3 regions of the Kitasatospora sp. NPDC093679 genome follow, and region 1 is predicted to be linked to each of the others. Evidence: riboswitches for the same ligand, from Rfam matches in the RefSeq annotation. Region 1 holds a riboswitch; each other region holds the start of a gene.
What was found. Region 1 has a riboswitch for cyclic di-AMP ahead of AB0O09_RS31755 (transglycosylase family protein). Riboswitches for the same ligand answer to the same signal wherever they lie in the genome.
Positions count from the first base shown of each region.

Region 2: another riboswitch for cyclic di-AMP. It lies ahead of AB0O09_RS11440 (transglycosylase family protein); the one in region 1 lies ahead of AB0O09_RS31755 (transglycosylase family protein).
Region 3: another riboswitch for cyclic di-AMP. It lies ahead of AB0O09_RS04850 (peptidoglycan DD-metalloendopeptidase family protein); the one in region 1 lies ahead of AB0O09_RS31755 (transglycosylase family protein).

Region 1 is NZ_JBFBDW010000055.1:13,985-20,965, reverse strand. It holds gene AB0O09_RS31770 (glycoside hydrolase family 13 protein) at 1-932, shown strand, start outside; gene AB0O09_RS31765 (LacI family DNA-binding transcriptional regulator) at 934-1,977, shown strand; gene AB0O09_RS31760 (hypothetical protein) at 2,191-2,394, opposite strand; gene AB0O09_RS31755 (transglycosylase family protein) at 2,568-3,737, opposite strand; cyclic di-AMP (ydaO/yuaA leader) riboswitch at 3,743-3,941, opposite strand; gene AB0O09_RS31750 (hypothetical protein) at 4,290-6,320, shown strand; gene AB0O09_RS31745 (hypothetical protein) at 6,500-6,981, opposite strand, start outside.
Region 2 is NZ_JBFBDW010000010.1:101,139-108,119, forward strand. It holds gene AB0O09_RS11420 (Ppx/GppA phosphatase family protein) at 1-512, opposite strand, end outside; gene AB0O09_RS11425 (DUF501 domain-containing protein) at 509-1,159, opposite strand; gene AB0O09_RS11430 (septum formation initiator family protein) at 1,156-1,590, opposite strand; gene eno (phosphopyruvate hydratase) at 1,715-3,004, opposite strand; gene AB0O09_RS11440 (transglycosylase family protein) at 3,209-4,015, opposite strand; cyclic di-AMP (ydaO/yuaA leader) riboswitch at 4,020-4,185, opposite strand; gene AB0O09_RS11445 (cytochrome P450) at 4,398-5,687, opposite strand; gene AB0O09_RS11450 (SDR family NAD(P)-dependent oxidoreductase) at 5,959-6,387, shown strand; gene AB0O09_RS11455 (MazG family protein) at 6,345-6,981, opposite strand, start outside.
Region 3 is NZ_JBFBDW010000003.1:300,711-307,691, reverse strand. It holds gene AB0O09_RS04865 (PP2C family protein-serine/threonine phosphatase) at 236-1,366, shown strand; gene AB0O09_RS04860 (hypothetical protein) at 1,803-1,997, shown strand; gene AB0O09_RS04855 (DUF6348 family protein) at 2,214-3,038, opposite strand; cyclic di-AMP (ydaO/yuaA leader) riboswitch at 3,388-3,550, shown strand; gene AB0O09_RS04850 (peptidoglycan DD-metalloendopeptidase family protein) at 3,556-4,533, shown strand; gene AB0O09_RS04845 (DUF262 domain-containing protein) at 5,908-6,981, shown strand, end outside.

The sequences.
Region 1 (6,981 bases):
TCGACCAGGACGGCGTCCACGAGATCTACCGCGACTGGCGCAAGATCCTCGACGAGTACCCGGGCCAGCGGATCGGCGTCGCCGAGGCCTGGACCCCGACCGTCCAGCGCACCGCCAACTACGTCCGCCCCGACGAGCTGCACCAGGCGTTCAACTTCCAGTACCTGGGCACCTCCTGGTCCGCGGACGAGCTGCGCGAGGTGATCGACGTCTCGCTCGACTCGATGCGCCCGGTCGGCGCCCCCACCACCTGGGTGCTCTCCAACCACGACGTCACCCGGCACGCCACCCGCTTCGCCAACGAGCCCGGCCTCGGCACCCAGATCCGCACCGCCGGCGACCGCGAGCTCGGCCTGCGCCGCGCCCGCGCCGCCAGCCTGCTGATGCTGGCCCTGCCCGGCTCCGCCTACGTCTACCAGGGCGAGGAGCTCGGCCTGCCGGACGTCACCGACCTGCCGGACGAGGTCCGCCAGGACCCGTCCTTCCTGCGCGCCTCCGGCCAGGACGGCTTCCGCGACGGCTGCCGGGTGCCGATCCCGTGGTCCGGCACCGAGGCCCCGTACGGCTTCGGCCCCGCCGCGGGCGGTCCGAGCTGGCTGCCGCAGCCCGCCGAGTGGGCCGACCTCAGCGTGGAGGTCCAGACCGGCGACCCGACCTCCACCCTGGAGCTCTACCGCTCCGCGCTGGCCGTCCGCCGCGAGCACCCCGCGCTCGGCGCCGGCACCGAGGTGACCTGGCTGGACGCGCCGGAGGGCGTGCTCGCCTTCCGTCGCGACAGCGCGCAGGGCTCATTCGTCTGCACCTCCAACACCACCGGTGCGCCGGTCCGGATGGCGGCTCCCGGACGTATCCTGCTGTCCTCCGCGGACACCGAGGCCGCGGACGGCGAGATTCTGCTGGCATCGGACAGCACCGTATGGTGGGCGGTCTGAGATGGTTGCAATAGGCTCTGGGATCGTGACTACGGCGCGACTCTCGGACATCGCGGCGCAGGCGGGGGTCAGTGAAGCCACCGTCAGCCGCGTCCTCAACGGCAAGGCGGGCGTCTCCGCGACCACCCGCCAGACCGTACTGGCCGCCCTCGACGTACTCGGGTACGAGAGGCCGACCCGGCTGCGACAGCGCAGCGCGGGTCTGATCGGTCTGATCATCCCGGAGCTGAACAACCCGATCTTCCCCGCGCTCGCGCAGGTGATCGAGCAGGTGCTCAGCCGGCACGGCTACACGCCGGTGCTGTGCACCCAGACCCCCGGCGGCTCCACCGAGGACGAACTCGTGGAGCTGCTGGTGGAGCGGGGGGTGTCCGGCATCGTGTTCGTCTCCGGACTGCACGCCGACACCACCGCCGACCACGAGCGGTACAACAAGCTGATCGGCCGCCAGGTGCCGTTCGTGATGATCAACGGCTACAGCGAGCGGATCGCCGCGCCGTTCATCTCCCCGGACGACCGCGCCGCGATGTGGATGGCCGTCCAGCACCTGGTCGAGCTCGGCCACACGAAGATCGGCCTCGCGATCGGGCAGCGGCGCTTCGTACCGGTGCTCCGGAAGGTCGAGGGCTTCCGGGCGGCCGTGCAGGAACTGCTCGGAGTGACCGAGGAGGAGGCCGACGGCTGGATCCACCACACGCTGTTCAGCGTGGAGGGCGGGCACGCCGCGGCCGGCGTGCTGCTCGACAAGGGCTGCACGGCGATCGTGTGCGGCAGCGACATGATGGCGCTCGGCGCGATCCGGGCGGCCCGGCAGCGCGGCCTCGCGGTGCCGCAGGACGTCTCGGTGGTCGGGTTCGACGACTCGCCGTTGATAGCGTTCACCGAGCCGCCGCTGACCACGATCCGCCAGCCGGTGGAGGCCATGGCCATCGCGGCCGTGGACGCCCTGCTGGAGGAGGTCGGCGGCAACCCCGCGCAGCGCGCGGAGTTCATGTTCCAGCCGGAGCTCGTGATGCGCGGCTCCACCGGCGCCAGCGTGCGCTGACCCCCGCCACGGGCCGACGGGCCCGAGGCACACCCTCGCGGCCCCGGAGAGCCCTCTCTCCGGGGCCGCGGGCGTTTCCGGGGGCAGGGCCCAGGGGCGCGGGGCAACAACCCAGGGGCGCGGGGCAACCGTTCAGGGGGCGCGGGAGGTGCTCCACGCGCCCCTGGTGGTCGGCCCGGCGCCCCCGGCGGCTGATCCCCCCGGGCGTGTGCCTCAGCCCTCTTCGACGGTGCGGTGGGGGCGGGTGGTGCGTTCGGCGGCGGCGGCGTCGCCGGTGCGGGCCTCGGTGCGGCGGCTGCGGGCCAGGTAGTCGCGGACGATCAGCTCCACCGCGTCCTGCGGGTTGCCCGCCCCGACGGCCAGCATGACCTCGATCGCCAGATCGGCGTCCAGCGTGACGGTGACCTTCGCTGCCATGGCGGCTCCTCAACTCCGTGGGGGCGTCAGCCTATCCGTGCGGGCAGGCCGAAGCCCCGGGGCGGCGGGAGGCCGCTCCGGGGCTGCGGAGGGGGAGAGGAGCGCCCGGGCCGAGGGACCCAGGTACGGCTTCGGGCGCCTGCCCCGGCGTACGCGACGCCGGGAGGGGTGGTTCAGACCCGGCCGGCGAAGTCCGGGGCCCAGTTGGCGATGGTCTGGACGCGGACGCCGGCGCTCGGGTTGGCGGCCTCGACGTACTTGCCGTCGCCGATGTACATGGCGACGTGGTGCACGCCCGAGTTGGCGCCGTTGTTGGACCAGAACAGCAGGTCGCCCGGCTGCAGGTTGTCCAGCGAGACGCGGGTGGAGTAGTCGGCCTGGTCGGCGGCGACGCGCGGGACGGAGATGCCCGCGGCGCGCAGCGCGGCCTGGGTGAGGCCGGAGCAGTCCCAGCCGCCGTTGCCGGTGCCGCCGTAGATGTAGGCCTGACCCACCTTGGAGAGCGCGAAGTTGACCGCGGCGGCCTTGGAGCCGGTGGCGGTCTGCGCGGCCGTGGCGGTGCTCGCCTTGACCGCGGTGGTCGCCGGCTTGGCGGCGGCCGGGGCGGCCTGGGCCGGGGTGGAGGACGCCTTGGCCGGGGTGCCCAGCGACAGCTTCTGGCCCGGGTAGATGGTGTGCGGACCGTTCTTCAGGACCGACTTGTTGATCTCGTAGAGCTTCTGCCAGCCGCCCTGGACGTGGTTGTGCTCGGCGATGGTCGACAGCCAGTCGCCGGCCCGCACGGTGTAGGTGGCGCCGTGGCTCCACTGGCCCTGCCAGGACTTCTGGCCCTGCCAGGCCTTGCCGTCCTGCGAGGTGCCGGTGGAGGCGGTCGAGCCGGTGGAGGCGGCCGGCGCGGCCGGGGCGGCCGGCTTGGCGGGGGTGGTGGCCGCCGGGGCCGGGGTGGAGGCGGAGCCGCCGGTGTTGATCTCGGGGGCCGGACCGCCCTTGGTCAGGCCGGCCTTGACGGAGCAGACGGGCCAGGCGCCGGGGCCCTGGACGGCCAGCACCTTCTCGGCGACGGCGATCTGCTGGTCCTTGGTGGCCAGGTCGGCGCGGGAGGCGTAGCTGCCGCCGCCGAAGGAGGTCCAGGTGCTGTTGGTGAACTGGAGGCCGCCGTAGAAGCCGTTGCCGGTGTTGATGTGCCAGTCGCCGGAGGACTCGCACTGGGCGACCTTGTCCCAGGTGGAGACCGAGGCGGCGGAGGCGGTGCCGGCGGCCAGCGACGGGATGCTGAGGCCGATGCCGACGACGCCGGTGGTGGCGAGAATGCGGCGGCCACGCTTGGAGTTGATGGACAGCATGAAGCAGCGTTCCTCTCCCACGCCTGCGAGGTGAGCTGTCGGATTCGGGCTGGAGTTGCCCGGCCGCGCGCGCAGGATCCGGCGATCCCTCGCCGTTTCCGCGCGTGCGGCTTCACCCCAAGCCGGGGAGCGGTGCTGGACCGTTCCCGGGCGACTTACCTGGTTCCCCCGCCCCTGCCGAAGTGCGTTTCGCATTGCCAGTCGGACCGCCGGCAGGACTCGGCGTTCGGGCCAACTGGGTCCGTGTGACCACGAACGTGGGAGGACATTAGACAGAGTTAAGTTCAAACCGCAAATATGTGTGATGCCGGTCACAGTCGATCTTGGTATATTCCATGATCGATCCCTTGATCTTTTCGTGATCGACTTCTGTCGATTTCCGGCAAGGCCCTTCCGGGAAAACCGGCCTGTTTATGCTTCAGGGCGGGGGCCGGGCAACGGTCCGGGGGGAGGGGTCGACCGCTCATGGATCACCACGGGCGGCACCGGGAGGCGGCGTCCGGCGGAGTGCCGCGACGGCCGGCGCCGCACCGTCGGGTCGGCCGGCGCAGGATGCTCGTCTGGCTCGGGATCTCCACCGCCGCGGCCGCGGTCGGCGGTGGCGAGTTGGCCCGCCGCGCGCTCGCCTCGTCGGCTGCGCCCGCGGTGGCGGCCGCGCCCCTCCTCGCGGCCTCCGAGGGGCCCTCCGCCGGGCACGCGCGGGCCGTCCCGGCTCCTGTCGACCCCTCGCCCTCCCCGGTCGATCTGACGGGCCGCCGCTGGTCCGACCCGGCGGGCTGGGGCGGCGCCGTCCCCGGGGCGAGGAGCGCCGTCAGGATCGCCGACCGTGTCCTGCTGGACGCCGACGCGTCGATCGGTTCCCTGGTGGTCGAGCCGGGCGGCTCGCTGGTCTTCGCCCCCGGGCGCAGCCTCACGCTCTCCTCCGCGGGCGCCGTGGAGGTCCGCGGCATCCTGGCGTTGGCCCCGGCGGACGGCTCGGTGCACACCCTGAGATTTCCGTCCGTGGACGAACGAAGCTTCCGTGGCGGCGGCATGACGGTGGTGGAGGGAGACGTCGGGCTCTGGGTGACCGGCACCGGCTACCTGCGGCTGGACGGCGCCGCCAAGACCGCCTGGGTCCGTGCGGCCACCGCGCTGCGGGCCGGCGACACCGAGCTGCGGCTGGCCGAGCCGCCCGTCGGCTGGCGGGCGGGCGACGAGCTGGCCGTCACGCCGACCGGACCCCCGAGCGAGGACGAATTCTCCACCCGGTACGATCTGTGCACGATCGGACGGGTCGACGGCAAGACCGTCACGCTGACCGCACCCCTGGCGCACCCGCACCCGCGGGTGACCGCCGGCGGCGGCGTCGCGGTCGGCGCCGAGGTGCTCAACCTGACCCGCAGCGTCCGGATCGAGGGCACCGCCGAGGGTCGCGCCCACGTCCACCTGACCAGCTCGCGCCGGGCCGACGTCCGGCACGCCGCACTGCGCTGGCTCGGCCCGCGGCAGCCGGGCAAGGAGACCTGGAACGGCTCGCCGGTCACCGAGCCCGTGCTCGGCCGGTACGGCCTGCACTTCCACATGCTCGGCGACACCTCCCGCGGCACCGTCGTCGAGGGCGTCGTGGTCCGCGACAGCGGCAGCCACGCCTTCGTCCCGCACGCCAGCCACGGCATCACCTTCCGCAGCTGCATCAGCCACAACACCTGGGAGGACGCCTACTGGTGGGACGGCCCGCCGGACACCCGCACCCCGCAGGCGCCGTCCGACGACATCACCTACGAGTCCTGCGTGGCCTCCCGCACCGTCCACGAGCCGAACCCCCGCGGCTACCGGCTCACCGGCTTCTCGCTCGGCGCCGGCACCGGCGGCACCGCCCGCGACTGCGTGGCCGTCGGCGTCCAGGGCGCCACCGGCGCCTCGGGCTACGAGTGGCCGGAGACCAGCGAGGGCGTCTGGACCTTCGAGCGCTGCCTGGCCCACAACAACCTCGAGAACGGCGTCTTCGTCTGGCTGAACGCCCGTCACCACCACACCCTGGAACGCTTCGTCGCGTACCACAACGGCGGCTGGGGCATCGAGCACGGCGCCTACCTCAACGACTTCGACTACAACGGCGGCGTGCTGTACGGCAACGGCGCCGGGGGAGTGGCCGTGCACGCGCTCGGCCGGGACAGGGGCACCGTCTTCGACGGCCTGCTGATCGACGCCGCGGGCCAGTCCGACTACGCCGTCGCCACCGCCGAACACCAGCTCGCCGGAACGACGGTGACGATCGGTCGGAGTCACCTGACGGGCTATCGGAAGGCCGGCGTCGCCTTCCGGGCCACCACGGACGGCGAACCGGACGACATCGCCGTGCTGGACTGCTCCTTCGGCGGCAACGAGGTGTGGCTCGACCCGCAGGCACCCGAACCGGCCCGGATCGTCCTGCGCAAGGCCGGTGAACGGCAGGCCGTGCAGCTGCGGCCCGGCCCGGGCAAGGCCGAGTGGAACGCCGCCGCCGCACCGGCCGCGGTGGACGGGCCGCCCCGGGCGGTCGTCACCCCCGCGATCCGGCTCGCCGACGCGGCGGCACCGACCCGGCGGCTGCCCGTCTGAACCCGCGGCCCGAGGTCCCCGCAACGGAGGGCCCCCGAGTCCCGCGGCCCGAGTCCCCGAGGCAATGCGGCCCCGAGGCAATGCGGCCCGAAGCCCGGGACGCGCGGAGGGGCCCCGACCTGGTGCGGTCGGGGCCCCTCGTCGATTCACGGCGTGCGCGGTCGGGAACCGCGCGCCGCTCACTGCTCGGCGGCAGTCTCCTCGGCCTCGGCCTGAGCGGCGGCCTCGGCGGCGGCCAGCTCCTCCTCGTCGACCGGCCGCGGCGGCAGCGCAGCCAGGTAGGTGGAGGCGATCAGCTGGCCGACGGCCGGGTAGGCGCCCAGCGGCGCGGCGCTCGGGCAGCCGGTCTCCTCGGCGGCGGTGGCCAGCAGCTCGGAGTCCGCCTCCGGGCCGATCACCAGCGGGGCGAGCGCCGGGCGCTCGGAACCGGTCGCCTTGAGGTGGTCCACCGCGGCGGCGACCGAACCCGGGACGTCGAGGGCGGCGGCCACCACCGGCACCGCGAGGCGCGCGGCGAGCAGCACACCGGTGATCCCGGCGGCCGCGGCGGCGTCCTCGCCGCCGGAGACGGTCAGGACCACGCCGTCGGCGGAGGTGGCGATCGCGAACAGGCGGGCACGGTCGGCGCGGGCCAGACCGGCCTCGGAGAGACGGACGTGCA
Region 2 (6,981 bases), on a different contig from region 1:
ATCCGGACGCAGCCGATGTCGACCGAGCGGGCGGCCTGCACCTCGTCGCCGCCGAGCACGAACTCGGTGGAGCCGCCGCCGAGGTCGAAGACCAGGTACGGGGGCTTGAGGGAGCCGCCGGTGAGCTCCTTGGTGGCACCGGTGAAGGAGAGCCGGGCCTCCTCGTCGCCGCTGACCACCTCGGGGACGACTCCGAGGATGCCGCGCACGCCCTCGGTGAACTCCGCGGCGTTCTCGGCGTCGCGGGAGGCGCTGGTGGCGACGAAGCGGATCCGCTCCGGGCCCACCCCGTGCGCCGCGATGATCTCCGCGTACTCGCGGCAGGCGGCGAAGGTGCGCTCCAGGGCGTCCGGGTGGAGCCGGCCGGTGGAGTCGACGCCCTGGCCGAGCCGGTTGATGATCATCCGACGGTCGAGGTCGGCGATCTCCCCGGTCGCCGGGTCGAGGTCGGCGATCAGCAGCCGGATCGAGTTGGTGCCGCAGTCGATCGCGGCGACCCGGGTGGCGGTCACTGGTCCTCCTCCTCGGCGCGGGCGCGCTTGGCCGCGCGCTCGGCGGTCTTCTGCTCCTTGGCCGCGATGACCGCGGCGTGGTCCTGCTCCTTGGCCCGGTTGCGCAGGACCCGCTCGCCGGCCGCCTCGACCTCGGCCGGGGAGACGCAGGGGCCCTTGGCCCACCAGTCCTCCAGCATGCCGATGGCCTCGTCGCCGAGCGGGTTGACGCCCTCGCCGGCCGCCAGCGAGTGGCCGACCAGCACGTGCAGGCACTTGACCCGGTCGGGCATGCCGCCGGCGCTGGGGAAGCCCTCCAGCACCTCGATGGCGTCGCGGCGGGCGATGTAGTCCTCGTGGGCCGCGCGGTAGGCGGCGGCGAGCTCCGGGTCCTCGGCGAGGCGGGCGCTCTGGTCCTTCATCACGCCGTCGGCCTCCAGGGTGCCGATCAGCGAGGCCGCCTTGGGGCAGGTCAGGTAGTAGAGCGTCGGGAACGGCGTGCCGTCGGGCAGCCGGGGTGCCGTCTCGACCACGTCGGGGTTGCCGCAGGGGCAGCGGTGGGCCACCCCGCGCAGCCCGCGCGGGACCCGGCCGAGCTGGGCGGCGATGGCGGCGACGTCGGCGTCCGACACGGTGCCGTCGGTGGCGGGGTGCTGTTCAGAGGTCATGGCGTGCTGTCTTCGTGAGGAGCGGGCGTCGAGTCGGCCAGGTCGACCGACTCGAGGACGGTGGTGTACCAGGGCTTGGCCGCCCTGACCGGACCGGTGGGCAGTGCGTCGGCGGAGGCCGGGCCGGGGGGCGCGGAGGGGTCGACCGAGACGAACGGGGTCTCGCCGGGCATCGCGAAGTGCAGCCGCTCGCGGGCCTGCGCCTTCACGTACTCCGGGTCCTGCCAGCGGGCCTTCGCCCGCCGGAGCTCGTCGACCTGCTGCCGGGCGTGCTCCGCCCTGGCCCGCTGGTCGGCGATCTCCGAGCGCTGCGTCAGGAACTGCCGGGCGGGGTAGGCGAGTATCGCCACCAGCGAGCACAGGACGAGCACGAGCACGGTCGCGCGGCTGGTGAAGCGCGGACGCCCCGCCAGTCCCGGGATCTTCCACATCGCTCGTACCCCTCCTGCTCACGCCGGTGCCCCGGCCCCCACCCTACGGGGTGGTTGCCGGGGCACCGGTCCAGCGGCCGCGTCAGCGCGCGGGTGTCAGCCTCAGCCCTCGTACTTGCCGCGCTTACTTGTCCGCGGAGCGGAACCGGGGGAACGCGCCCCGGCCGGCGTACTCGGCGGCGTCGTCGAGGATCTCCTCGATGCGCAGCAGCTGGTTGTACTTGGCGACGCGCTCGGAGCGGGCCGGGGCGCCGGTCTTGATCTGGCCGCAGTTGGTGGCGACGGCGAGGTCGGCGATGGTGACGTCCTCGGTCTCGCCGGAGCGGTGCGACATCATGCAGCGGTAGCCGTTGCGCTGGGCCAGCTCGACGGCGTCCAGGGTCTCGGTGAGCGAGCCGATCTGGTTGACCTTCACCAGCAGCGCGTTGGCGGTGCCGGTCTCGATGCCGCGGCGCAGGCGCTCCGGGTTGGTGACGAACAGGTCGTCGCCGACCAGCTGGACCTTGTCGCCCAGCTTGTCGGTCATGGCCTTCCAGCCGTCCCAGTCCGACTCGTCCAGCGGGTCCTCGATGGAGACCAGCGGGTACGCGGCGACCAGCTCGGCGTAGTAGTCGATGAGCTCGGCGGAGGAGATCGCCTTGCCCTCGAAGGTGTAGGCGCCGTCGTTGTGGAACTCGGAGGAGGCGACGTCCAGGGCGAGCGCGACGTCCTTGCCCGGGGTGTAGCCGGCCTTCTTGATGGCCTCGACGATCAGGTCGAGCGCCTCGCGGTTGGAGTCCAGGTTCGGCGCGAAGCCGCCCTCGTCGCCGAGGCCGGTGGACAGGCCGCGCTCCTTCAGCACGCCCTTGAGGGTGTGGTAGACCTCGACGCCCCAGCGGACGGCCTCGGAGAAGGACTCCGCGCCGATCGGGGCGATCATGAACTCCTGGATGTCGACGTTGGAGTCCGCGTGCGAGCCGCCGTTGAGGATGTTCATCATCGGGACGGGCAGCACGTGGGCGTTGGGGCCGCCCAGGTAGCGGAACAGCGGCAGGTCGCTGGCCTCGGAGGCGGCGTGCGCCACGGCGAGGGAGACGCCGAGGATCGCGTTGGCGCCGAGCGAGGACTTGTCGGGGGTGGCGTCCAGGTCGAGCATGGCCTGGTCGATCAGGCGCTGCTCGGTGGCGTCGTAGCCGACCAGCTCCGGGCCGATCTGCTCGATGACGGCGAGGACGGCCTTCTCCACGCCCTTGCCGAAGTAGCGGTTCTTGTCGCCGTCGCGAAGCTCCAGGGCCTCGAAGGCACCGGTGGAGGCACCGGACGGGACAGCGGCACGACCGGTGCTGCCGTCGTCGAGGCCGACCTCGACCTCGACCGTGGGGTTACCGCGGGAGTCGAGGATTTCGCGGGCTACGACGACATCAATGGACGGCACGAGGCATCTCCTAGCGGAAGCGGATGAGGGTCGTTACGACCAGAGCCTAACCGCACGGGCCCACCGGGCCGTGCCGCGCATGGCCCTGTCTCACCGTGTGGCCGGTCTACTCGCCGGTAGTTCACCTGAAGGACCACAAAACCGGCCGTCCGCCCGCGGGTGCCGCCCCGCGGGCGGACGGACCGTTCGTACCGTGCCGGACCGTCAGGCCAGGCGCAGCTGCTGGCCGGGCAGGATCAGGTCCGGATCGGCGCCGACGGCCTCGCGGTTGTTCGCGTACAGCTGCTCCCAGCCGCCGGGCAGCCCGTGCGCGGCGGCGATGCCGGACAGCGTGTCGCCCTCCTGCACGGTGTACTGCTCGCGGCCGAGGGAGGGCACCGGAACGGCCTGCAGGGTGCGGGCGCCCTCGTCGGCGCCGCCGTCGGCCGGGTCGGCCGGCCCGGTGGGCGCCGGCGGCAGGTGGCGCTCGTAGACCTCCTGGTGCGCCGTCCAGTACCACTGGTCGTCCTTCTGGTACCAGTACACGCCGGAGTCGGCGTCGAAGCCGCCGCGGCCGGGGAACTGCGGCGACGCCGGGGCCGCCGGGGCCTGCGTCTGTCCGGTGCCGCTGCGCGTCCCGCCGCTCCCGGCGGACGCGCGGGTCAGGCCGGCGCGTTTGGAACACACCGGCCACGCGCCGGGCCCCTGGGAGGCCAGCACCTTCTCGGCGACGGCGATCTGTTCGCTCTTGCTCGCCTGGTGGGCGAGCGGGGCGTACCGGGCGCCGCCGAACCCCTTCCAGGTCCGGGCGGTGAACTGCAGCCCGCCGTAGAAGCCGTTGCCGGTGTTGATCCTCCAGTTGCCGCCGCTCTCGCACTGGGCGACCTTGTCCCAGATCGAGACGGGGGCGGCATGGGCTCCGCCCGCGGTGAGCAGCGGCAGGGCGAGGCCGACACCCGTGACACCCGCGACGGCGACCGCCTTCTCGGCGGACGTCCTGCGGCGGTGGCGGCCAGGTCCGGTGAAGAGCATGGGTTGTCCCTCTCCGAACGCCTGCGAGGTGAGCTGTCGGGTTCGGACCGGGAGGCTGGCCCGGCCGCGGCCGCAGGAGGGGCCCTGCTGACGCGGCTTCACCCCTAGCCGTGGGGACGGCGACGAACGTGGTTCCCCCGCCCCTGTCCTGGGTCTCGGTCGTGAGGCCCGGGCACGGCGGACAGGATTCGGCGTTGCCGTGCCGGGGTCCGCGGCTGCGGACTGTTCGGGAGAGTAAGCAGATCGAACGACCGATCACAAGCCCATATCGCGGGTATCACGGAGCAATTACGGAGACCTGATTATCGCCCACGAACGATGCAGGTGTTTCCTGATTGACGAGTGTTCAGTTCCGACCGGATCCGACCGGTGCGACACACCGTCAGACCGGGTCGCGCCGCCCGGACGGCCCCACCGGGGTGAAGGCGACCGGCAGCTCGCGCAGGCCCCGCATGATGAGGCCGCCGCGCCAGCGCAGGTCCGCCGGGTCGGCGTCCAGGGCGAGGTCCGGCAGTCGGGTCAGCAGCGTCGCCAGGGCGGCCCGGCCCTCCAGGCGGGCCAGCGGGGCGCCGATGCAGTAGTGGATGCCGTGGCCGAAGCCCAGGTGCGGGTTGTCGGCGCGGGCGAGGTCCAGGGTGTTCTCGCCGGAGAACCGGGCCGGGTCGCGGTCGGCCGCCGCCAGCACCACCAGCACCGGGTCGCCGACCGGGATCTCCACCCCGCCGATCGTCAGCGGCCGGGTCGCGAACCGCCAGGTGGCCAGCTCCACCGGCCCGTCGTAGCGCAGCAGCTCCTCGATCCCGGTCTCCAGCAGGCCGCTCTCGCCGCGTGCCACCGACTCCTGCAGCAGCGCCCGCTGCCCGGGGTTGCGCAGCAGGGCGTGCAGGCCGTTGCCGATCAGGTTGACGGTGGTCTCGAAGCCGGCGAACAGCAGGATGAAGGCCATCGCCGCGGCCTCGTTCTCGGTCAGGTGCTCGCCGTGGTCGCTGGCCCGGATCAGGCCGGAGATCAGGTCGTCGCCGAGGTCGGCCCGCTTGCGGTGGATCAGCTCCGCCAGGTACGTGCGGATCCGCTTCACGGCCCGGCCGACGCCGCCGCGCTGCCCGCCGGGCTGGCCCGGCTTCGTGTGTCGCAGCATCATGCCGGCCCAGTCCCGGAAGTCGTCCTGGTCCTCCGGCGGCACGCCGAGCAGGTCGCAGATCGCGTAGATCGGCAGCGGGAAGGCGAACTCGTGGATCAGGTCGGCCGTGCCACGCCCGGCGAAGGAGTCGATCAGCCGGTCGGTGAGCTGCTGCACCCGCGGCTCGAACTCCGCCACCCGGCGCGGCGTGAACGCCTTGGAGACCAACCGGCGCAGCCGGGTGTGGTCCGGCGGGTCGATGTTCAGCAGGTGGGTCATCAGATCGGCCTGCCGCTCGCCCGGGATGCCGACCCGGCCGGAGCGGTGCGCCTGCCCGCTGTGGTGCACCGGGTTCTTGGAGAGCCGGGCGTCCGCGAGCGCCTGCCGGGCGTCCGCGTACCGGGTCACCAGCCAGGCGTCCACCCCGCTGGGCAGCGTGGTGCGGTGCACCGGCGCGTGCTCGCGCAGCCAGGCGTACGCGGGGTAGGGGTCGGCGGCGAACTCCCAGGTGAAGAGTTCGGGTCGGTCGTCGGGTCGGGGGGTCTCCGGCATGCCCCGACCGTATCCGCTGCCGGGCGCCCCTCCCGACGGCGCCCGCCCGGCCCGCCCGGTCCGGCCGGCCCGCGCGGGCGGCGTCGGGAGGGGCTGCCCGGGGGCCCGTGCGGGACGGCCGGATCCGATCGGCCCGGACGGGCGTGAGCCTGGTCACCTGGGGGGTAATCCCTGTTGCGGAGGGTCGCGAGGTGCCTACGATCCTCCGATAACCGTGAGGGCGGACGTGCGGAGCCGCCCGCGGGGTGTCGTGCTCAGAGAGGAGCAGGCCGTGCGAGTAGCCGGGGCAGTGGTCGTCATCGCCGTACTGAGCGGGGGCGAGGGGGCCGACCTGGCCCGCCGCTTCGCCGCCGCGGGCGCCGCGGGCATGCTCGTCGCCGATCTGCGCCCGGGCGTCGCGGAGGACCTCGCCACCGAGCTCGACCGCCCCGGCTGCCCGGTCGTCGGCGTCAGCGGCGACGTCCACCAGCCCAGCGACGTCGCCGCCCTGGTCGACACCGCGAGCAAGCACCTCGGCCGGATCGACCTCTTCGCCGTCGCCGGCCCGCACGGCGAGCGGATCGTCTCCTTCGCCGACCTGGACGACAACCTCGCCCCGCTGGCCGAGCTGCTCGCCCTGGTCGGCGAGGCGATCAGCGAGGTCGTCCCGCCGCAGCGTCAGTCCGACAGCCCCTCGGCCGTCCGCACCGCCGTCCGGTAGCGCCGCGCGGCACCGCGCAGCGCCGCGTCGACGTCCACGCCGGCGTCGTAGGCGCGCTGCGCCACGGCCAGCAGCAGCTCGCCGGCGCTCTCCGCGGTCAGCTCCCGCGGCAGCTCGTACGGGGCGTCCGGCACGGCGGTGAAGCCGGCCCGGCGCACCCGGGACACCAGCTTGGCCGCGTACGCCAGCGCGGGCAGGCCCGACGGGACGCCGTCCAGCACCGACTCCCGCTGCTTCTCGGCGGCCTTCAGCTGCTCCCAGTTGGCCTCGACCTGGGCGGAGCCGGTGGCCTCCACGTCGCCGAAGACGTGCGGGTGGCGGTACATCAGCTTCTCGACGATGTCGCCGGCCACGTCGTCGACGGAGAACGGGTCCTCCGGGTGCTCCTCGGCGATCCGCGCGTGGAAGAAGACCTGCAGCAGGACGTCGCCGAGCTCCTCGCGCAGCGTCTCCCGGTCGCCCTCCTCGATCGCCTCGACGAGCTCGTACGCCTCCTCGACCAGGTACTTCACCAGCGACTCGTGGGTCTGCTCGGCGTCCCAGGGGCAGCCGCCGGGTGAGCGCAGCCGGTCCATCACCGAGGCGAGGTCGAGC
Region 3 (6,981 bases), on a different contig from region 1:
CGCCCGGACGACGGAACGCGCCCCCGGAGCGCGGACGACGGCGCACTCCCGCCACCCGGCCGAAACCCGCCGCAGAACACCCGGGCGCCCGCGCAGCCCCGGCGCAGGCGTCGACGCCGACCCGCAACCGTGGATAAGGTCGGACCCCATGGCTGGCAGCACGCAGGGCACCCCGCCCCGGACGACTGCGACGGGCCCCACCGCGCGCGCGGCCAGGGAGCCCGTGACGGCCCGGTTGCGCACGAGGCTCCGCCGGGCCCGACGCACCGTGCGCCGAACCGGCGTCGACTACTTCCGCGGCGCCGCCCCCGACTGGCTCGCCTTCGCGCTCTTCCTCGCCGCCGTCCCACTGCTCGTCGTCCTCAACATCTGGATCCCGGCCTGGGTGCCGCCCACCTCCCTGGTGCTCCCCGTCCTCGCCGGCTCCCTGCTGCTGCGCCCCGGCACCCTCGTCCTGCTCTACGCCGCCGCCGCGGTCGGCCTCTCCACCGAATCGCTCATCCACACCGGCGAACGCGTCGCCAGCGACAACCCCGACGCCTACGTCTACGGCGTCACCCCCGGCGCCGCCCTGGTCGTCGGCGCGGTCGGCGTCGCCGGCCTGCTGCTCGCCCAGTTCCGCAGCCGGGTCGGCGTGCCCTGGCGCGGCGGCGGCACCATGCTCTTCGACCTCCGCGAACGGCTCCGGGTGCAGAGCCAGCTGCCCCGGCTGCCCGAGGGCTGGTCCGCGGACATGGCGCTGCGTCCCGCTGGCGGCCAGTCCTTCTCCGGCGACTTCGTGGTCGCCGCCCGCACCGGCCCCGGCGGCCGCACCCTGGAGGTCGTCCTCGCCGACGTCTCCGGCAAGGGCATGGACGCCGGCAGCCGCGCCCTGCTGCTCTCCGGCGCCTTCGGCGGACTGCTCGGCTCGCTGCCCGCGCACGACTTCCTGCCCGCCGCCAACGGCTACCTGCTGCGCCAGGAGTGGGAGGAGGGCTTCGCCACCGCCGTCCACCTGGTGCTCGACCTCGACACCGGCCAGTACGAACTGCTCTCCGCCGGCCACCTGCCCGGCATGCAGCGGCACGGCGGCACCGGTGCCTGGGAGGCCAAGGAGTCCGAGGAGGGCCCGCTGCTCGGCATCTACGACGGCGCCAAGTTCGAGGGCCTGCGCGGCCGGCTCGACAGCGGGGACGTGCTGATGCTGTGCACCGACGGCATGGTCGAGATCCCCGGCCGCGACCTCGCCGAGGGCATGGACCGGCTGATGGGGGAGGCCGACCGACTCGTCGTCAACGGCTTCCGCGGCGCCGCGGGCCGCCTCATCGAGACCGTCGCCAAGGACGTCAACGACGACCGCGCCGTGCTGCTGGTGTGGCGGCAGTAGCCCCTGTCAACCCCCGGGAGTGATCTTCGGCCAATCCCGACAACCTCTTCACCTGCGGACCGCAGGCCCCGAGCCTGCCGATCGGCCGTTGCGGCGCGTTCCACCCCGCCCCCGCCGACGGTTCGTCAGGAGACATCGGCTATCGTCTCGGTCGGCGGAAATTCGTCTCACATGGCAGGATCTTCGCTCCGGGCTCCCGGCTAGTCCTTTACGCAGGCAGCACGAACGACCACACTGAGTCCGGGTGGGCTGGTCGATGCTCGGGGGACGGGGGGCGAGAGGTGCGGCAGACAGCAGGCGTCACCGGCGCCGCGGACGCCTCCACGGCGGCGGGATCGGTCGACTCGTGCCAGGGACGGTCGGCGCAGGCCGCGGTCCGGTTCCGACACGGGGTTCCAGCACGAACCCCCGCCACAGATTGAGGAAGTGAGTCCGGGTGGCCTTCTCCGTCTCCGCGCTGTTCCTGTTCGGCGTCATCGTCGTCATCTTCATCCGCAACAAGCAGCTGAAGACCAGCCACGCCATCATCGCGGCACTCTTCGGCTTCATGGTGAGCCAGTCCACGGCGGCCCGGCCGATCCAGGACTTCCTCAACCAGCTGGCGAAGACCATCTCCTCCGTCGCGAGCTGACCCCTCCCGCGGGCCGGACTCCGCCCCGGCGGGCGAACGCCGCTCCAGTGGTCCGTTCCGATGGGCCGAAGTCCCCTTCGCGGGACGGACTCCGCCCTCGCGGGCCGGGTTCCGACTCCGGTCCGGCCGTGTCGTCCGAGCCGGTCGTGCCCGTCCGCCCCAAGGTGTCGCCCGACCCGGGCCGACCGCCGTCGTGAGCCGTCCGGCCGTCCGGACCTACCGCCCGGCCCTGGCCCGCCGCCAGCGGGCCAGCACCCCCGGCCGCGCGGCGGGCACAGTGTTCCCCACGGCCCCGGCGGGCCGGGCGCCGCCGGCGTCCACGGGGGCGGAGCGAACTGCCGCGGGGGCCTCCCCGACGGGCCGGCCCTCCGGCACCATCAGCACGAACAGCCGTGCCCAGCACAGCCGTTCGCCGCGCGGCCAGCCGAGCGCACGCAGCGCCGCCGAGGCCGACCCGGACACCGCGCCGTTGACCCGGACCTCGGCGACGTCCTCGCCCGCCCGACCGCCCAGGAACAGCTTCACACCCGTCACGGCCGGCTCCGCACCGTCCGGAGCCAGCTCCGGGGCCAGCACCCCGGCGAGCTCCGGCAGCAACCGGTGGCCGGCGAGCCACTCCGACAGCCGCTCGCTGTCGAAGCCGAAGACGGCGGCCGGCCCCTGCACGGCCCGCCAGCCCGGCAACCGCGCCGCGCGGACGTGGTCGCCGTGCACCCCGTGGCCCTCCTGCAGCTCGACCACCGCGGCCGCGGTGGTGGTCGCCCACATCCGCACCGCGCTCTCCAGTCGCTCCTCCTCCGTCCGGCCGAGGCCCGCCGTGCAGTCCCACACCACCAGGCCGTCCGCCCGCCCCACGTCGAAGGCGAAACCGAGGTCGACGTGCCCCGCGCCGCCGCCCTCGCCCGGGTGCTCCCGCACCGCCACGGCCGTCGTCCCGGGCCCGCGGACCACACTGCCCTCGACCGTGAACCGCTGACCGAACCGGGCCATCTCCCGGACGACGCTGCGCTGGATCACATCCAGCCGGGACTGCGCGCGCACCCGGGGCTCCTCGCTCGAAAAGGGGTCGAACACCGCTCGGGAGCGAGGCTATCGGCCCCCCGGGTGACCAGCGTCACCGGGCGGGCCATGATCCGTGCCGGGCCGCGAGCGGGCAGCCACGGGGGGTGTCCGATTTGCCTGACTGCTGATGATCCGGACACGTACGGTCACTGCAGCGACTGCGCTCCGCCCACCGGCAGCGGGCGGAGAGTGACCCCCGCGAGGCCCCCGGGGGGCCGCCGGGGACGGGGAGCTTGCCTCCGGAGGGGCCCATCGGTTTTCCTCGGAGCCTGCCCGGCCACACCGGCCGGGCGGGCCACCGGGCGGAACGCCGAGTCCTGCCGCCGTCCGGGGTCACGCACCCTTCCGTGCACGGCAGGAGCGGGGGACCCAAGGTAAGTGCCGCACCCGGTGATCCGGGACGGCTTGGGGTGAAGTCGCGTCATTTCCGCGACCGGGCGAACTCCCCGCCCGAACCCGACAGCTCACCTCGCAGGCGTCGGAGAGGAACACCCCCATGTCCGTTCTGGGCACCCGTCTGTCCCGCGTCGCCGTCGCCACCGGTGTGGCCGCCGCCGCCATCGCCATCCCCGTCACCGCCGCCTCCGCCGCGAGCGCCCACGGCGCCGCCCCGGCCGTCGCTCCGGCCGCCGCCGCCCCGGCCGCCGCGCACGCCGAGGCCCCCGCCGCTGCTCCGGCCGCCGCCCCGGCCGCCGACGCCAGCTACAAGGTCGTCCGTGGCGACACCCTGTCCAAGATCGCCAACGCGCAGCACGTCGACGGCGGCTGGAAGAAGCTCTACCAGGACAACCGCCAGGTCATCGGCGGCAACCCGAACCTGATCTTCCCGGGCCAGAAGCTGACCGTCGGCGGCCACGCCGTTCAGGCCGCCGCCCCGCAGGCCGCCGCCCCGCAGGCCGAGACGAAGAAGTCCGACGCCGCCGCCTCGCGTTCCGAGAAGCGCACCCCGGTCCAGGCCGCGCCGAAGCCGGCCGCCCCGAAGACCGAGGCCGCCAAGCCCGCCGCGCCGAAGACCGAGGCCGCCAAGCCCGCCGCCCCGAAGACCGAGGCCGCCAAGCCCGCCGCCGCCTCCGGCTACGTCGCGCCGGTCGCCGCCTCCCTGGGCACCCCCTACCACAAGGCCGGCTCCAACTGGTCCAGCGGCTACCACACCGGTGTCGACTTCGCCGTCAGCACCGGCACCTCGATCCACGCGATCGCCGCCGGCACCGTCGTCGAGGCCGGCTGGGGCGGCGCCTACGGCAACAACGTCGTCATCAAGCACGCCGACGGCAAGTACTCGCAGTACGCCCACTTCTCGGCCCTGAAGGTCTCGGTCGGCCAGACCGTCACCGCCGGCCAGATCATCGGCCTCTCCGGCGCGACCGGCAACGTCACCGGCCCGCACCTGCACTTCGAGGTCCGCACCACCCCGTCGTACGGCTCCGACATCGACCCGGTGGCGTACCTCGCCGCCCACGGTGTCCGCGTCTGACGCACACCGCTGACGCACACCGCTGACGCGAACCCTGCCGAGGCAGCGCCGCCGAGGCACACCGCGCCGCATCCGAAGGCCCGGCCCGGGGATCCCGTGATCCCGGGCCGGGCCTCGGCCGTTCCCAACCCCCCGTGCCGCACGGGCACTTCACCGCTCCCGCGCCGTGTCGGCGCGGCTCCCCGGTACGGCGGGCAACACGCCCCCGACCGGCCGAACGTTCCCGAACAGCCGACCGGGGCGAAGCGCGCCGCCGTCCTGCTCGCCGTCGCCACCGCCGTCACCCGCCACCACCTGGGCTGACCGGCCAAACCCCATCGACGACGACCCCGGAGACCGGCGCCACGAACGCCACCCGGGTCGTCCTCGCGACGTCCGGTTCCGCGGACCCGGTGCGAAGAGCGTCTTCGCGGCTGTGCGTACGACCCGCCCCTGACACGTGCCCGTCGGCAGGTTGCCGCGGAGTGCGGCAACCGTTGCACCACCTTGCGCACCTCGTGCGCCGAGACCTCTCCTGTGGATCCATGCACGTTCGCCGAACGGGAGGTCGGGTCCTCTTCGTGCGGTCACTGCCCGTGGCGCCGAATGAGCTGCGCGCCGGGGAGCAGTCCGCGCGGTGCGGCAGCCGCGTCGCCTTCGAGCCATGGAACCGAGCCCGCGGCGCGGTGCTCCGGGAGTGCCGCGGACGACAAAGGCCCCAGCTTCGCGATCATGTCGCTGAGCTGGGGCCTTGACGTTGGAGCGGGCGACGGGAATCGAACCCGCGTGGCCAGTTTGGAAGACGACGGCACCGAATCTGGGCTGAGCTGGCGCCTCGCTGACCTGCGGGGAGCCGGGCGTCTCGCCGGTTTTCCCCGCGACTCCCCGCCGTCTCCTGGCCGAACGGGCACGCAAGGGGCACGGAGCAGGCACAGCGGCTCGCAACAGCTTGAACGACCAATGCTCGGTGTCTCACGAGCCCGACGCCATTCGAGGGCCTCAGAAGCCCGCAGAACGGCCATTGAGCGCTCCTCGGCCCACCTGACCGTCACCCGGCATCAGGAAGAGCGGCAGATCCAGTGTGAAGACGGTGCGGCCCAGTGCCGCCGTCGTCGACATCCGCACCCGCTGCCGAACAACCGACCCCCACGGATAGGACCGCTGACGTGCCTCGTCGGGCATAGCGTTCCCCGGCACGTTTGTCTCTGGTTCGGTCACCTGGACCGGGGAGAACGTGTATCAATACCGAGTCGACGCAGTACATCGGCCCCTTGGGAAGAGCAAAGGCAGACACGCAACCAGCCCTTGTCGGCTTCAGTTTCGGAACCGACCTCGTGGCCACTCGGTCACCCGATAACCTCTCGGCAGCGTTCAGCGTCGAGGAGGGGGCGGGCCGTGGCGGAGCAAGCATTCGGGATCGACAAGATCCAGCTGGTCAAACTGCTGCGGCGGGTGGCCGAGGGCGAAGCGCAGCTGCCGGAGTTCCAACGCGGCTGGGTGTGGCCGGACCACAACATCATCGGCCTGCTCGCCTCGATCTCCCGTGGATACCCGGTCGGTACCCTCATGTTGCTGCAAACTGGCGGTGACGTCCGTTTCAAGTGCCGCCCGGTTGAGGGCGCCACCCCGCCCCCGGGCACTGAACCGGACACCCTGATTCTCGACGGCCAGCAGCGGATGACCTCGCTCTTCCAGTCGCTCATGCTTGGCAAGCCGGTCGAGACACAGAACCAGCGCAAGCAGCGGATCTCTGGCTGGTTCTACGTCGACATGGTCAAAGCCCTCGACCCCCAGTTGGACCGTGAGGATGCCATCCGCCTGCTGCCGGCGGACCGGGTGGTCCGCAGCTTCCGGGGCGATCCCGTCGAGGACTGCTCGACCCCGGAGAAGGAGTATGCGTCCCGGCTCTTCCCGCTCTCTCAGCTCTTCACCAACCGCGACTGGAGCTATGGCTACGAGGACTACTGGAAGGCACGGGGCGAGGACGGCCGTAAGTGGTGGCGGGACTTCGAGGAGGCGTTCGTCCGCCCCTTCGAGCTCTACCAGGTGCCGGTGATCGAGCTCGGGAAGCAGACCGAGCGCCAGGCTGTCTGCCAGGTCTTCGAGAAGGTCAACACCGGCGGTGTCACCCTCACTGTCTTCGAGCTGCTCACCGCCACCTACGCCGCCGACGAGTTCGACCTGCGCGACCACTGGGACAACGTGGTCCGGGCCGCGTGGAAAGCACCGGAATACCGCGTCCTCAAAGAGGTTTCCAACACCGACTTCCTCCAGACCGTCACCCTGATGGCGACGGCCGCCCGGCGAGCCGAGGCGGCTACCGTCGGGGTCGACGAAGAACGTCTGCCCCGGATCGGCTGCAAGCGCAAGGACATGCTGGAACTAGGTCTGGACGAGTACCGCCGCTTCGCGCCACTGGTCGTCCGGGGCTTCAAGGACGCCGCCAAGTTCCTCCGCCAGCAGTACCTC